DNA from 2 places in the Rhizobium sp. AN80A genome. Region 2 is predicted to be linked to the other one. Evidence: riboswitches for the same ligand, from Rfam matches in the RefSeq annotation. Region 2 holds a riboswitch; the other holds the start of a gene.

Region 1 (7,144 bases), on a different contig from region 2:
GCCGAAGCTCAGGAAGATATCGTCGAGTTTAAGGATAGGGGGCGCCAAAAATCAGACTCCGGAAAGATCGTAAGGGCGGGCGAGCACGATGGCGCGGCCGCTTTCAAGCGAGAAGCGCACGGGGCCTTCCGCGACATTGGAAATGGTGCGCGACGAGCCGAAGGGCAAATGGAAATCGCTGAGCGGATAGCGGGCGTTCTCGATGAAGAGACCGTTGAGCTCGCTGAAGGCGGGAACGGAAAACAGGCTGTTCCTCGGCAGATCGAGCGTGATGCTCCCCGCGATCAGCGGCACGGCTTCTTCCGTTCCCGAGGTCAGGAGCACGTCGAGGCCGGTCTCGGCGAGACTGACGGCGTAGATGAGGTGCTGCAGCGCGTGATCGGAGCGGTCGCCTGCAAGGGCGCCCGCGAGGATCAGTCGTGTCGCGCCGCGCGCGATGGCTTCCGACACGGCGATCTCGCCGTCGGTCGCGGCCTTGGCGGCGGGGTAGGGTTTTCGCGGGATGTCCGAGAATGCGGCCGTCAGATCATCCGGCGTGGAATCGAAATCGCCGACCCAGAGCTCCGGCCGGACATCGAGCGCCAGCGCGTGCCGCATGCCGCCATCGGCCGCGATGAAACTGCTGCCGGATACGGCGGCGCGAAGGCGCTCCGTCATGTGCAGCTCGCCGCCGAGCAGGATGGTGAAGGTGGATTGGCTCATGCGCATTGCCCATAGCGCAAAGCGGAGGAAAAGGGAAAGGGCGCCGGCATGTCTTTATCGGCGAGCCCGGGTAACCTTTGGCTTTATTTTGACAGGCTGGGCGCCGGCGGCAGGTTCTTGTCCTTGACGGCGAAGACGCGCTCGAAACCACCCATGAACTTGTCGAACAGGCCGGCGAAGGCTTCCGCCTCCTCAGCCGACCAGTCGGCGATCACGTCCTTGATGATGGCGAGCTTCTGGGCCTTCAGCTCTTCCAGCAGGCGCTGGCCGAAGGGGGTGACCTCCACGAGGATGCGCCGCGCGTCCTGCTGCGAGGCGGCGCGCCGCAGGACGTCCCGGCCCACCATATCGGCGACGATCCGGCTGGCGCGCGAGGGATCGATGCGCATGGCTTCGGCTATGGTGCCGACGGTGACCTCCCCCTGCTCGGAGGCGCGCATGACGGCATCGAGCACGTCGAGATGCGAAAGTTCGATATCGGGCGCCACCTTGGCGATGGCGAGACGGGCGATCAGGCGCCGCCCCGTTATCACCCGCATACGGGTCATGCTCTGCCCGATATGGACGATGTCCTCGATCGCGGCGTCCGGCTCGCGGGTTTTTTCTGCGGTCTCATTCATGTGTCGGACGATAGCAGGAAGCGTGGCGCAAGAAAATATGCAGATGTCATTTATGTGACATTGACATTTATGTGCTGATGTCACATAAATTCGCCATAACCTGAAAGATCGCCCCCATGAATGTACAGATCGCCGCGCAGCCGCTGGTGACCGATCCGCGTCGCCGGCTCATCCTGTTTCTCTTCCTGATGACCGCCATGTTCATGGCCATGCTCGACAACCAGATCGTCGCCACGGCGCTTCCGACGATCGTCGGCGAGTTCGGGCAACTCGATCGGTTCAGCTGGGTCGGCTCGGCCTATCTGCTGGCTGTCAGCGCCGTGATGCCGCTTTACGGCAAGCTCGGCGATCTCTTTGGCCGCAAATATGTGATGATGGCCGCGATCCTGATCTTCACCGTCGGTTCGGCGGTTTGCGGGATGGCGGTGTCGATGAACACGCTGATCGCCGCGCGCCTGCTGCAGGGCCTCGGCGGCGGCGGCGTGATGGTGTCGATCTTCGCGGTGACGGCCGATCTTTTCGAGCCGCGCGAGCGCGCCAAGTACCAGAGCTATGTCAGCCTCGTGCTGATGGCATCGGGCGCCATCGGGCCGGTGCTCGGCGGCACGATGAGCGATCTCTTCGGCTGGCGTTCGATCTTCCTCGTCAATATCCCGATCGGCGTCGTGGTGCTCGGCGGCCTGGCCGTCATGCTTCCCTATCGCAAGCCGAACCGCCGTCCGACGATCGATTATGCCGGCGCCATTCTCCTGGCGCTGACGACGACAAGCATCGTGCTCGCCGCCGATGGCGCGCAGGTGTTCGGCTCGCTGATCGCACCGCTCAATCTCGCGATCATCGCCGCCGGCGTGGTCCTCCTGGTGTCGTGGGTGTTCGTCGAGCGCCGCGCCGCCGAACCGATCATTCCGCTGTCGCTGTTTCGCAATTCGACCTTCAGCCTGCTGCTGATCATGTCGATCATGAGCGGCGGCATCGCCATCGGCATGGTGAACTATTTCGCGCTCTTCCTGCAGACCACGACGGGTCTTTCTCCGTCCGCGGCCGGGCTGTTCTTCATCCTGCTCACAGGCGGCCTGATGTGCGGGTCGATCTCGGCGGGGCGGATCATTTCGGTGACGGGGCGCTACAAGCCGTTCGCCGTCGCCAGCCTCAGCTGCAATGCGCTGGCTTTCGCGCTGCTGTCGCAGTTTCACGCCGGCACGCCGATCGTCTTCATCGGCGCGGTGATGACGCTGCAGGGCGTCGGCATCGGCCTGGCGCAGCAGGTTCCGATCATCGGCGTGCAGAACGCGGCGCCGGTGCGCGATATCGGCGCGGCGACCGGCTCGGTGACCCTGTCGCGCATGGGCGGCGCGTCGATCGCGATCTCGATCTACGGCGCGATCATCGGCTCGCAGCTCGCGCGCGTCGGCTCCTCCATTCCCGGCGTGACAGACATCGAACAGCTGACGCCGAAGATGCTGGCCGCCCTGCCGGAGGCCGCGCGCCAGGCGGTGGCGGAAGCCTATGCCAATGCCTTCGTGCCGCTGTTCATGACCTCCTGCGGCATCGCGCTGATCGGGCTGGTCGCGGCGCTGATGCTGAAGCCGGTGCAATTGCCGCGCGCCGGGGCCGCACCCGCGAAAGCGACCGCCGAGGCCGCCGAATAGCCGGCGGACCTTGCCGACGTCCGCTCTTGCCAGACGCCGGCTACGGATATACACCTTGCGACGCTCTAACGGGGTGCCTCGTATCCTTGCGATATTTGGCTGAGAGGCTTGCGAAAGCCAACCCGCGGAACCTGATCCGGCTAACACCGGCGGAGGGATTAGACGCGTGACACCAGGCACCGCCCTTTTCCCCTTCATTGAACCTAGAGGAGAGGTGTCATGACCCATTTCAAGACCTATGCGCTCGGCGCCGCCGTGCTGTTGGCGAGCTTTTCGGCAACGGCGGCCCAGGCCGCCGACAAGACGCTCACCATCTACACCTATGAGAGCTTCACCTCCGAATGGGGTCCCGGCCCCAAGGTGAAGGCGGCGTTCGAGAAGACCTGCGGCTGCAGCGTCAATTTCGTCAGCGTCGCCGATGGCGTGGCGCTGCTGTCGCGCCTGAAACTCGAGGGATCTGGCACCAAGGCCGATCTCGTGCTCGGCCTCGACACGAACCTGATCACCGAAGCCAAGGCCACCGGCCTGTTCGATGCGAGCGGCGTCGATACCGGCGCGCTGACGGTGCCTGGCGGCTTCAAGGATGACGTCTTCGTGCCGTATGACTACGGCCACTTCGCCGTGATCTACGACACGCAGACGATCAAGACGCCGCCGACGAGCCTGAAGGAGCTGGTAGACGGCGATCCCGCGCAGAAGATCGTCATCGAGGACCCCCGTACCTCGACGCCGGGCCTCGGTCTGCTCTTGTGGGTGAAGTCGGTCTATGGCGACAAGGCGCCGGACGCCTGGGCGAAGCTCAAGAAGCGCGTGCTGACGGTGACGCCCGGCTGGTCGGAGGCCTATGGCCTGTTCACCAAGGGCGAGGCGCCGATGGTGCTCTCCTACACGACATCGCCGGCCTACCACATGGTTTCGGAAAACACCGATCGCTACCAGGCAGCCGCCTTCTCCGAAGGGCACTACATCCAGATCGAGGTCGCCGGTCTCCTGAAGAACGCGCCGGACAAGGCGCTGGCGCGGGACTTCCTGAAGTTCATGATCACGCCCGGTTTTCAGGACACGATCCCGACCAACAACAGGATGATGCCGGTGTCCAAGACCTCTGAGCCGCTGCCGGATGCCTTCGGCAAGCTCGTCAACCCGTCGAAGACCTTCCTGATGAGCTCGGATGAGGTTGCCAGGAACCGCAAGGCCTGGATCGACGAGTGGCTCGCCGCCATGAGCATGAACTGATGAGCATGAACTGATGCTTCTTGCGCCGTCCGAAAGACGATATGCGCTGGTCGGCGGGGCGCTCAGCCTCGCCGGCATCCTCGTCTTCGTGACGGTCGCGACGCTGTCGCTGCTGATCTCCACCGATGGCATGCCTCTGGGGTCGATCCTTTCCGATCCATACATCCTGCGTGTCCTGCGCTTCACGCTTCTGCAGGCGGCGCTCTCGACGCTGCTGTCTGTCGTGCTGGCCATTCCGGTTGCGCGGGCGCTGGCGCGGCAACCGCGATTTATCGGCCGCATCTGGATCATCCGGCTGATGGCGGTGCCGATGGGGCTGCCGGTGCTGATCGGCGCGCTCGGCCTGATCGGCATCTGGGGTCGGCAGGGCGTCGTCAACACGATGCTGTCATGGGCGGGCGTCGATCAGCCCGTCAGCATTTATGGTCTGTCGGGCATTCTGCTTGCGCATGTCTTCTTCAATCTGCCGCTTGCCTGCCGGCTGATGCTGGCGGCGCTGGAGCGGGTGCCGGGCGAATACTGGCTGGTGGCGAGCGGGCTCGGCATGCGGCCGGTGTCCGTCTTCCGCTTCATTGAATGGCCGGTGCTGCGCTCGGTCGTCCCTGGCGTGGCCGGACTGATCTTCATGCTCTGCGCCACCAGTTTCACGCTGGTGCTGATGCTTGGCGGAGGACCGGCGGCGACCACGATCGAGGTGGCGATCTACCAGTCGCTGCGCTTCGATTTCGAACCCGGTCGCGCGGTGGCCCTGTCGCTGCTGCAGATCGCGCTGACGGCGGTGGTGCTCGGCATCCTGTCGCTTTTGCCGGCATCAGGAGATGCGGGGCTGACCGCGGGTCGCACGATCCGGCGGCCCGATGGCGCCCTGTTCGGCGCGCGGATCGCGGATCGCGCGCTTCTCATGCTGGCGGTGCTGTTTCTCGGGCTGCCGCTGCTCTTCATCGTCGTCGCCGGCCTGCGCGCCGATCTGGCGAAGCTCGTCGGCGAAGCGATCTTCTGGCGGGCGCTTGCCACCAGCGGCGTCATGGCGCTCGCATCGGCGCTGCTGTCGCTCATTTTGTCGATGCCGCTCGTGCGCGCGCGCCATACGCTCTCGCTTGAACGTCGCGCGCGTCGCGGCGCACGATCCTTCTTCGCCGCCATGGGGGCCGCGTCGTCGCTCGTGCTGCTCTTTCCGCCCATCGTTCTCGCCACGGGATGGTTCCTGGCGGCGCGCGATGTCGGCGATGTCAATGTCGTGGCGCCAGTGCTCGTCGTCGCCATCAATGCGCTGATGGCGATGCCCTTCGTCGTCAGGGTGCTGGAGCCGGCCTATGCAATCCACCAGCGCCGCACGCAGCGGCTGAGCGCCAGCCTCGGCATCTCCGGCCTCGCCAAGCTGCGGCTGATCTCATGGCCCGACCTGCGCAAGCCGGTGCTGACGGCGCTGTCCTTTGCCATGGCACTGTCGCTGGGCGATCTTGGCGCCGTGGCGCTGTTCGGTTCGGATAGTTTCGTGACGCTGCCGTGGCTGGTCTATTCCAGTCTCGGGAGCTATCGCACCAACGACGCGGACGGGCTGGCGCTGATCCTCGGCGTGATCTGCCTGTTGCTGACGATTTCGGGCACGATGGGCTCGGGGGTGGCGGATGAACCGAAGCGGGAGGCGCTATCGCATGACTGATGCCATCGAGATGCGCGGCGTGACGCTGCGGCTTGGCCAGAATGGTTTCCTGTTCGATTGCGCGCTGCCGGACGGCGCCGTTATCGGCGTCACGGGCGCATCGGGTGCCGGAAAATCGACCTTCCTCAATCTGCTGGCCGGTTTCGACACGGCGGATGGCGGGCGGATCCTGTTCCGCGGGAAAGATATCGGTCGCCAGCATCCGGCCGAGCGTCCCGTGTCGCTGGTGTTTCAGGACAACAACCTCTTCGCGCATCTCGACGTCTTCACCAATATCGGGCTCGGCATCCATCCGGCACTGAAGCTCGGCGATACCGATCGGCACGCCATCGCGTCGGCGCTGGCGAAGGTCGGTCTGGCAGGCTTCGAGAAGCGGATGCCGGCGACGCTGTCGGGCGGCGAGCGGCAGAGGGTGGCGTTCGCGCGGGCGCTGGTGCGCGAGCGGCCCATCCTGTTGCTCGACGAGCCCTTCGCCGCGCTCGATCCGAGCCTGCGCCGCGACATGGCGGGGCTGCTTCTGGCCATGCACCGCGACACTGGCAATACGGTCGTGATCGTATCGCACGACGCCGACGAGATCAGGCGGATCGCCGACTATGCGATTTTCATCGATCATGGGAGGGTCGCCGTGGCCGCGCCGATCGAGCGTTTTTCGACCGGCGAGGACAATGCGGCGCTGCGGCAATTTCTACGGATCGACGAATCTTAACAACACAACGGCACTTTCGCCATAATTTGCGGCGACCCAGAGAACTCCTTAACCACGTTAGGCTTGCTAAAGTATAAAGCCGCCATAATTAGGCAGAGTCTCGCTATGCAACCGATGCGGAAATCAGCTAAAGCAAAGGCTTGGGCCCTCGATTGTGCATTGCGGAAACGGGGGCGTACGCCTGTTGAACCTTGATGAAGACGACCGGGGCGCGATGACGGCGAGCCGGCCGAGAAGCACGATGACTCGGAGAGCCAGACTGGACCGCATGACGACGTGGAAACTGCCCGCGCCTTCCAGTGATGTGTTCTTCGCAGCGTGCCGCTGGGCGCGGCTGGCGTCGATCCTGTCCGTCTCCACCGTGGCGCTCTACGGCTGCCAGTCGGCGCTCGAACAATCCTATCAACCCAGTGTCGGCCCTTCGTCCAATCCGCAGATCGTCGACGAGGTGCAGAAGAACGATCCGCGCGCGGCGATGGGCGCGCGCGAACATCCGCGTATCGTCGCGAGCTATGGCGGCGAATACAAGGATGCGAAGACCGAGCGGCTGGTGGCGCGCATTGCC
Region 2 (7,144 bases):
AAAAGCGTCGCCGATCCGCATACGACGACCGTCTTCTATATGGGCGGGAGGACGGCGGCGCTGATCGCCGAGCGACTGGTCGCGGAAGGGCTGGCGGCTTCGACGCCAGTCATGGTGATGAGCGACGTCAGCCGGGACACGCAGCGTCACTGGCGCGGTTCGATCGCAAAGCTCCACGAGGGCATTGCCGTCATCGGCTACGAGCAGCCTGTGCTGATCGCCGTCGGGTCGGCATTCGCCGCGCGTGTGGCGACGGACCAGGATGACATTCAGCCTGAGTTGTACCTGCAGCGCGAGGCCTGATCCCGCCCGGCGCTGGCTCCGTTCAGGCCGCGGTCTGGGCGGCGCCGAAGACCTTGGCACGGCGCACGGTGACGAAGCCGCGATCCCCCGCCTTGACGGCGCGCTCCGGTTCGACGTCGAATTCGAGCTGCACGCCACTTTCGGTGCTCGCGAGAATACGGCGGCCATCCGGCCTGTCGAGAACACGGTCGACGCGGGCGCCGATGCCGGGAGCTTCCGCGGACCAGTCGAGATCGGCCGGGCGCGCGTAGATCTCGCCGGCGCCATCGGCAATGCCGGGTGCGGCGACCGAGGCACCGCCCGCATAGGCGACGCCAGCCCGGATTTCGGCCGGCAATACGTTGGCGTCACCGAGGAATTTCATCACGAAGGCCGATTGCGGATCGCGGCAGACCTGTTCGGGCGTTCCCTCCTGAACGATCTTGCCATCCTTCAGGATGACGACGCGGTCGGCGAGATCGAGCGCCTCTTCCTGATCGTGGGTCACGAATATCGTGGTAATGCCAAGCTCGTGATGAATCTCGCGCAGCCAGCGGCGCAGGTCGTGACGGACATTGGCATCGAGCGCGCCGAACGGTTCATCGAGAAGCAGTACCTTCGGATCGACGGAGAGCGCGCGGGCAAGTGCCACGCGCTGGCGCTGTCCGCCGGAGATCTGTGCCGGAAACCGGTCGCCCAGCCCCTCGAGCCGCACGAGGCGCAGCAGTTCGGTGACACGCGCTTCGATCGCCGCCCTGTCGCGCTTGACCTTCGACACCTTCATGCCGAAGGCGATGTTTTCGGCGACCGTCATGTGCGGGAAGAGCGCGTAGTGCTGGAAGACGAAGCCGACGCCACGGTCACGCACCGGAATGTCGGTCGCATCCTGGTCGCCGAAAAAGATCTGGCCGCCATCCGAATATTCAAGGCCTGCGACCATGCGCAGGATGGTGGTCTTGCCGGAGCCCGACGGTCCCAGCAGCGCGAGCAGCTCGCCGCTGCGGATATCCAGCGAGACGTCGCGCACGGCGCGAAACGTGTCGAAGGTTTTGACGACGTGGTCGAGGCGGATCTTCATGAGCTTTTCTCTGCTGGCTGGGCAACGAGCGCCGGATGAGCGGCGGACTTGGCGCGGGTCCGGCGACCGGCCCCCTGGCGCTCGAGCGCCACCTTGGCGATGATGGTGAAGATGGCGATGACCGCCAGGATCGAGGCGGCGGCGAAGGCGCCGGTTGTCTGATAATCGTGATAGAGCAGCTCGATGTGCAGCGGCAGCGTATTCGTCTGGCCGCGAATATTGCCCGACACCACCGATACGGCGCCGAACTCCCCCATCACACGCGCGTTGCAGAGCACGACGCCGTAAAGCATCGCCCATTTGATATTCGGCAGCGTCACCGAGAAGAACGTGCGCCAGCCGGACGCGCCGAGCGATGTCGCCGCCTCCTCCAGATCGCGTCCCTGCGCCTGCATCAGCGGGATGAGTTCGCGCGCGACAAAGGGCGCGGTCACGAACATCGAGGCCAGAACGATCCCCGGAAGCGCGAACAGGATCTTGATGTCATAGGCTTCCAGCGTCGGCCCGAAGATGCCCTGCAGGCCATAGACGAAGAGATAGGCAACGCCGGCGACGATGGGCGACACCGAGAAGGGCACCTCGATCAGGACGAGCAGGAAGCGCTTGCCCCAGAAATCGAACTTGGTGATCGCCCATGCGGCGGCAACGCCGAAGGCGGTGTTGACAGGCACGGCGATCAGCGCTGTCAGCACCGTCAGCATGATTGCATGCCGCGTGTCGGGACTGGCGATCGTGGCGCTATAGACCTGCCAGCCCTTGGCGAAGGCTTCGACCCCGATGATGACAAGCGGCGCCAGGACGAGGAAAGCGCCGATGACGAGTACAAGGCCGATCAAGGTGCGCCTGACGATCGGCTGGTCGCCGACGCGCGGCGGTTTGCGGTGGGTGGGAATGCTGCTCATGATCAGTTCCTCACCGTGTATCGCAGCGCCCGCGCCTGCATCCAGTTGGTGATCGCCAGCATCACGAAGGCAGTCAGCAACAGGACGGAGGCAATCGCGGCGGCGGCCTGGTAGTCGTATTCCTCGAGCCGGATGAAGACGAGAAGTGCCGTGATCTCCGTCGACATCGGCTGATTGCCGGCGATGAAGATGATGGCGCCGAACTCGCCGAGCGAACGGGCGAAGGATAGAGACACGCCGGCAAGCAGGGCTGGCGTCAGCAAGGGCAGCATGACCTTGCGGAAGATCGTCCAGTCCGAGCCGCCAAGCGACTGCGCCGCCTCTTCGTAGGCCGGGTCGAGATCCTCCAAAACAGGCTGCACGGTGCGAACGATGAAGGGAAGACTGGTGAAGCACATGGCGATCATGATACCGATCGGCGTATAGGCGACCTTGATGCCGACACCTTCAAGCACAGAGCCGAACCAGCCGTTCGCAGCAAACAGCGTCGTGAGAGCGATGCCGGCCACCGCCGTCGGCAGCGCGAACGGCAGATCGACCATCGCATCGACGAGCCGCCAGCCGGGAAAGCGATAGCGCGTCAGCACCCAGGCGAGCGCGAAGCCGAAGAACAGGTTGAATGTCGTGGCGCCGAGCGCCGAAAGCACGGTGACCCGATAGCTTGCGAGCGCGCGCGTGGACGAGACGATGCGCCAGTAATCCTCCAGCCCGAGGCTCGCTGCCTTGAACACCAGCGCCGCCAGAGGCAGAACGACGATGAGGCCGACATAGAGAAGGGTCACTCCCAGCGACAGCCGTAACCCGGGCAGGACATTGCGTCTCAAGCGGTCATTCCCTTATCAATGCAAAGCCGACAAAATTCATCAGGCCGCCGTTCGGGCGTCGCTTGGCGTGACATCCCTCATTCCTGTGCTTGTCACAGGAATCCAGCGACCCGACGTCTGTCGGGTCATATGACTCTTTCAGCCCAAAGACTTGGGCTGACTGGATTCCTGTGACAAGCACAGGAATGAGGGTGGTGGATATAGTGCCCCTGTGAAGAACTAGGTTACCGAACGTTATCGGCTGCCATAGAGCTTGTCGAGGACGCCGCCGGAGGCGAAGTGCTCCTTCTGGATCTTTTCCCAGCCGCCGAACGTATCGTTGACGTTGACAAGGCGGATCGCCGGAAACTGATCCTTGAACTCGCCGGCCACCTTCTCGTTGCGAACGCGATGACCGAACTGCGCGGCGATCCGCTGGCCATCCTCCGTATACAGGAAGTCGAGATAGGATTTCGCAAGCGCCTCGGTGCCATGCTTGGCGGCGACCTTGTCGACCACGGCCACGGGGAATTCCGCAAGCAGGCTGACCGACGGGATCACGCCCTGCACCTTGTCGGAGCCGTACTGCTTCTCGATGCCGCGGGTCTCGGCCTCGAAGGTGATCAGCACGTCGCCGGTCTCGCGCTCGACGAAGGTTGTCGTCGACGCGCGGCCGCCGGTGTCGAAGACCGGCACGTTGTCGAAGATCTTGGTGATGTAGGCTTCGATCTTTCCTTCGTCGCCATTGTAGGCTTCCTTGGCCCAGGCGTAGGCCGCGAGATAGGTGTAGCGCGCGTTGCCCGAGGTCTTCGGGTTCGGGAAGACCGCGCGTACGTCGTCACGGGCGAGATCGCCCCAGTCCTTGATGTTCTTCGGGTTGCCGGCGCGCACGAGGAAAGATGGGAAGGAGTAGAACGGCGAAGCGTTGTTCGGAAACGCCTTGGCCCAATCCTTGGAAACGAAACCGTTCTTCGCGAGGAAATCGATGTCCGTCGACTGGTTGAAGGTAACGACGTCGGCTTCGAGGCCCTCGATGATCGAGCGCGCTTGCTTGGACGTGCCGGCATGCGACTGATCGATCGTAATGCCCGGATTTTGCTTGATGAAGGCTTCGTTCTCGGAAGCGAAAAGCTCGCGCGAAACGTCATAGGATGCGTTGAGAAGCTTTGTCGGCTCCTGGGCATGCGCCTGAACGGAGAAAAGGGCGGCAAGCGCTGTGCCGAGAATCAGAAGGCGGTTCATCTATCGCTCCGGTGTTTCATTGTGCGTTGAAACTAATCTGACAGCGCCCGGATCGCGAGGAACCACTGCCCCCGGTTGCCGACTGGCTTAGAAATTCTGTCCCTTTTTCGCCATATTTCGCGGCGCTTTTACTTCAGGCGATGCGTGAACCATATTATGACCGCTGCCTAAGTTGCTGCTAATAAAATGTTTTCCCGACGGACCCAAGACGATCCTCCCTTAAGGCCATGGTGACAAAGCCCTGCGGGGACATGGCTCTTCGGTCCGCGATATTGCTCTTGCGCTCGTTCAGCCTTTGACGTATCACCCACCCATCACAGGGGTGCTCCGTAATGCCGGGGCTGAGATACGATCGCATGATCGTGGACCCTCAAGCTGATCTGGATAATGCCAGCGGAGCGAGGTAGAGCGATGTTTTCCGGCGCACAGATTTCCCTGTATCCCATGACCGACGATTTCGTCGGTGTCATAACGCGTGCGCTTGCCGCGCTCGATCCCCATCGCGACCGGTTGCGGATCGAGACGGACGACATCTCGACGCTGATCATCGGCACGCCCGACGTCGTCTTCGCCGCCATGCGCGATCTGTTCGCGGCCGCCGCCAGCAGTGGCGAGCATTGCGTACTGCACGCGACCATCTCGCGCGGCTGCCCCGGGGAGCCTGATGATCCGATCTGCCAGACGCCTGAACTGACCGGCCCGATGGCGCCGCTCGACGAGCGGAAGGCACGGGCGCATCAGGCGGTCAAGGACGCAGTCGTTATCGGCCAGGAAGCGGCAGCGCAGTTTTCGCTTTATACGCTCGGGATCGACGGCCACATGGACGAGATCTATGGCTGCATCGACTTCCTGAAGAATTCCGGCGTCTTCGAGAAATCGAAGAACTTCTGCACGAAGCTGCGCGGCGATACCGGTGCCGTATTCTCGACGGTGCACGAGGCGCTGGTGCGCTTCGGCCCGCCGGCGGGCCATGTGACGATCGACCTTACCGTCTCGGCCAACAGCCCTTCGAAGCGCTAAGCGCCGCACCGCGCGCGCCCAAACCGGTTGGTCCCATGTCGACATCACGTCCGCCCGCATGGCAGGTCGTTCGCGACCTGCACCATCACATCCGTACCGGCCTCGGCCGGGCGCTGCCGGCCATCGTGGCCGTCTGCCTTCTGGTGGCAGCCTGGGAGGCCTATGTGCGCCTGTCGGGCATTTCGCCCACGACCCTGCCCGCGCCGTCGCGCGTTCTGGCGCAGACCTTCCAGTCGCGGTGGGCCCTGTTCGACAACGTGGTGCCGACATTGCGCGCCACGCTTGCCGGCTTCGGCTGTTCGCTGGCATTGGCCTTCATCCTGTCGGTGCTGCTCGATTTCTGTCAGCCCCTGCGTCGGGCGCTGTTTCCGCTCTTCATCATCAGCCAGACGCTGCCGCTGGTCGCCATCGCGCCGCTGATCGTGCTGTGGTTCGGCTTCGGCCTGATGCCGAAGATTCTGCTTGTCGCGCTTGTCACCTTCTTTCCGATGCTGGTGGCGCTCTGCCAGGGCTATCAATCGACCGAAGACGAGTTGCAGCAACTGGTCGCCTCGATGGGGGCGCCGCGCTGGAAGCAGTTCCTGCTCGCGCGCCTGCCGTCCGCCTTGCCCTTCTTCTTCGCCGGGCTGCGTATATCCATCACCTACGCCGTGGTCGGCGCGATCTTCGCGGAATATGCCGGCGCCGCCAAAGGGCTCGGCATCTACATGCTGAACGCCAAGAACAACTTTCGGCCCGACCTGGTTCTGGCCGCCGTGCTCGTCAGCGCCGTGCTGACCCTGACGCTCTTCGGCCTCACCGTCATAGCCGAACGCCTGGCCATGCCATGGACGAGACGCGGAAAGGGCGGAACCAGATGAGCGCTCCACGCCTGGAACTCGACCGCGTCACCTGCAGCTACGACGAAACCGCCGTCCTTTCGGATATCTCGTTGACGGTCAGGCCCGGCGAGTTCGTCTCCATTCTCGGGCCGTCGGGATCGGGAAAGTCCACGCTGTTCAAGCTCCTCACCGGCGCACGGCGTCCTGACGGAGGCAGCATGCGCTTCGATGGTCGCGTGCTCGACGGAGCGGTCCGTCCCTTCGCCTTCATGCCGCAGCGCGATGCGCTGATGCCGTGGCGGCGCATCATCGACAATACCACGCTCGGTCTCGAGGTGCAGGGCATGAGCCGCGCCGAGGCGCGCCGGCGGGTGATGCCGCTTTTCTCCGAATTCGGTCTTGATGGCTTCGAACAGCATTATCCGGGGGGAACTATCGGGCGGCATGCGGCAACGCGCGGCGCTGCTGCGCACCGTTGTACAGGACAAGCCGATGCTTTTGCTCGACGAACCGTTCGGCGCGCTTGATGCCTTGACGCGCGCGGGCATGCAGCGCTGGCTGCACGAGATGTGGTCGCAACACGACTGGACAGCGCTTCTCGTCACGCACGACGTGCGCGAGGCGGTCTATCTCTCCGATCGCATCTATATCTTCTCGCCACGCCCTGCCCGCATCATCCGCGAGATCACCGTCGATCTCCCACGCCCGCGCATATTGGACGGCGCGGCGCGTGCGCGTGCGGCCGAGATCGAGGCCGACATCCTCGATACGCTCTTCAATGCCCCGAACGACGCCACAATCACCACTATGGAGGAAACACCATGAAAACCCCGATGCTGACCCGACGCGCTGCCCTAGCTTCGGCCGCGGGGCTTGCTCTGACGCTGCCAATGTCGCCGCTGCTGTCGAGGCCGGCCCGCAGCCAGGAGAAGCGCCCCGTCAAGGTCGCGCTGGACTGGACACCGAATACCAACCACATCGGCCTCTTCGTGGCGC

Evidence for each region. Region 2 has a riboswitch for thiamine pyrophosphate ahead of P3R82_RS02135 (YkoF family thiamine/hydroxymethylpyrimidine-binding protein). Riboswitches for the same ligand answer to the same signal wherever they lie in the genome.
Region 1: linked by a shared signal. The riboswitch ahead of thiB (thiamine ABC transporter substrate binding subunit) and the one ahead of P3R82_RS02135 (YkoF family thiamine/hydroxymethylpyrimidine-binding protein) in region 2 are both predicted to bind thiamine pyrophosphate.

The regions. Positions count from the first base shown of each region.
Region 1 covers NZ_JASJPX010000003.1:2,998,629-3,005,772, forward strand. The annotation lists gene P3R82_RS26430 (ABC-F family ATP-binding cassette domain-containing protein) at 1-48, opposite strand, end outside; gene P3R82_RS26435 (thiamine diphosphokinase) at 52-702, opposite strand; gene P3R82_RS26440 (MarR family transcriptional regulator) at 786-1,322, opposite strand; gene P3R82_RS26445 (MDR family MFS transporter) at 1,439-2,971, shown strand; TPP riboswitch at 3,031-3,146, shown strand; gene thiB (thiamine ABC transporter substrate binding subunit) at 3,191-4,207, shown strand; gene thiP (thiamine/thiamine pyrophosphate ABC transporter permease ThiP) at 4,221-5,870, shown strand; gene P3R82_RS26460 (ATP-binding cassette domain-containing protein) at 5,863-6,579, shown strand; gene P3R82_RS26465 (M48 family metalloprotease) at 6,821-7,144, shown strand, end outside.
Region 2 covers NZ_JASJPX010000001.1:448,766-455,909, reverse strand. The annotation lists gene cysG (siroheme synthase CysG) at 1-303, shown strand, start outside; gene P3R82_RS02155 (sulfate/molybdate ABC transporter ATP-binding protein) at 326-1,360, opposite strand; gene cysW (sulfate ABC transporter permease subunit CysW) at 1,357-2,262, opposite strand; gene cysT (sulfate ABC transporter permease subunit CysT) at 2,265-3,086, opposite strand; gene cysP (thiosulfate ABC transporter substrate-binding protein CysP) at 3,321-4,307, opposite strand; TPP riboswitch at 4,616-4,726, shown strand; gene P3R82_RS02135 (YkoF family thiamine/hydroxymethylpyrimidine-binding protein) at 4,719-5,327, shown strand; gene P3R82_RS02130 (ABC transporter permease) at 5,363-6,187, shown strand; partial or broken gene P3R82_RS02125 (ABC transporter ATP-binding protein) at 6,184-6,973, shown strand; gene P3R82_RS02120 (ABC transporter substrate-binding protein) at 7,039-7,144, shown strand, end outside.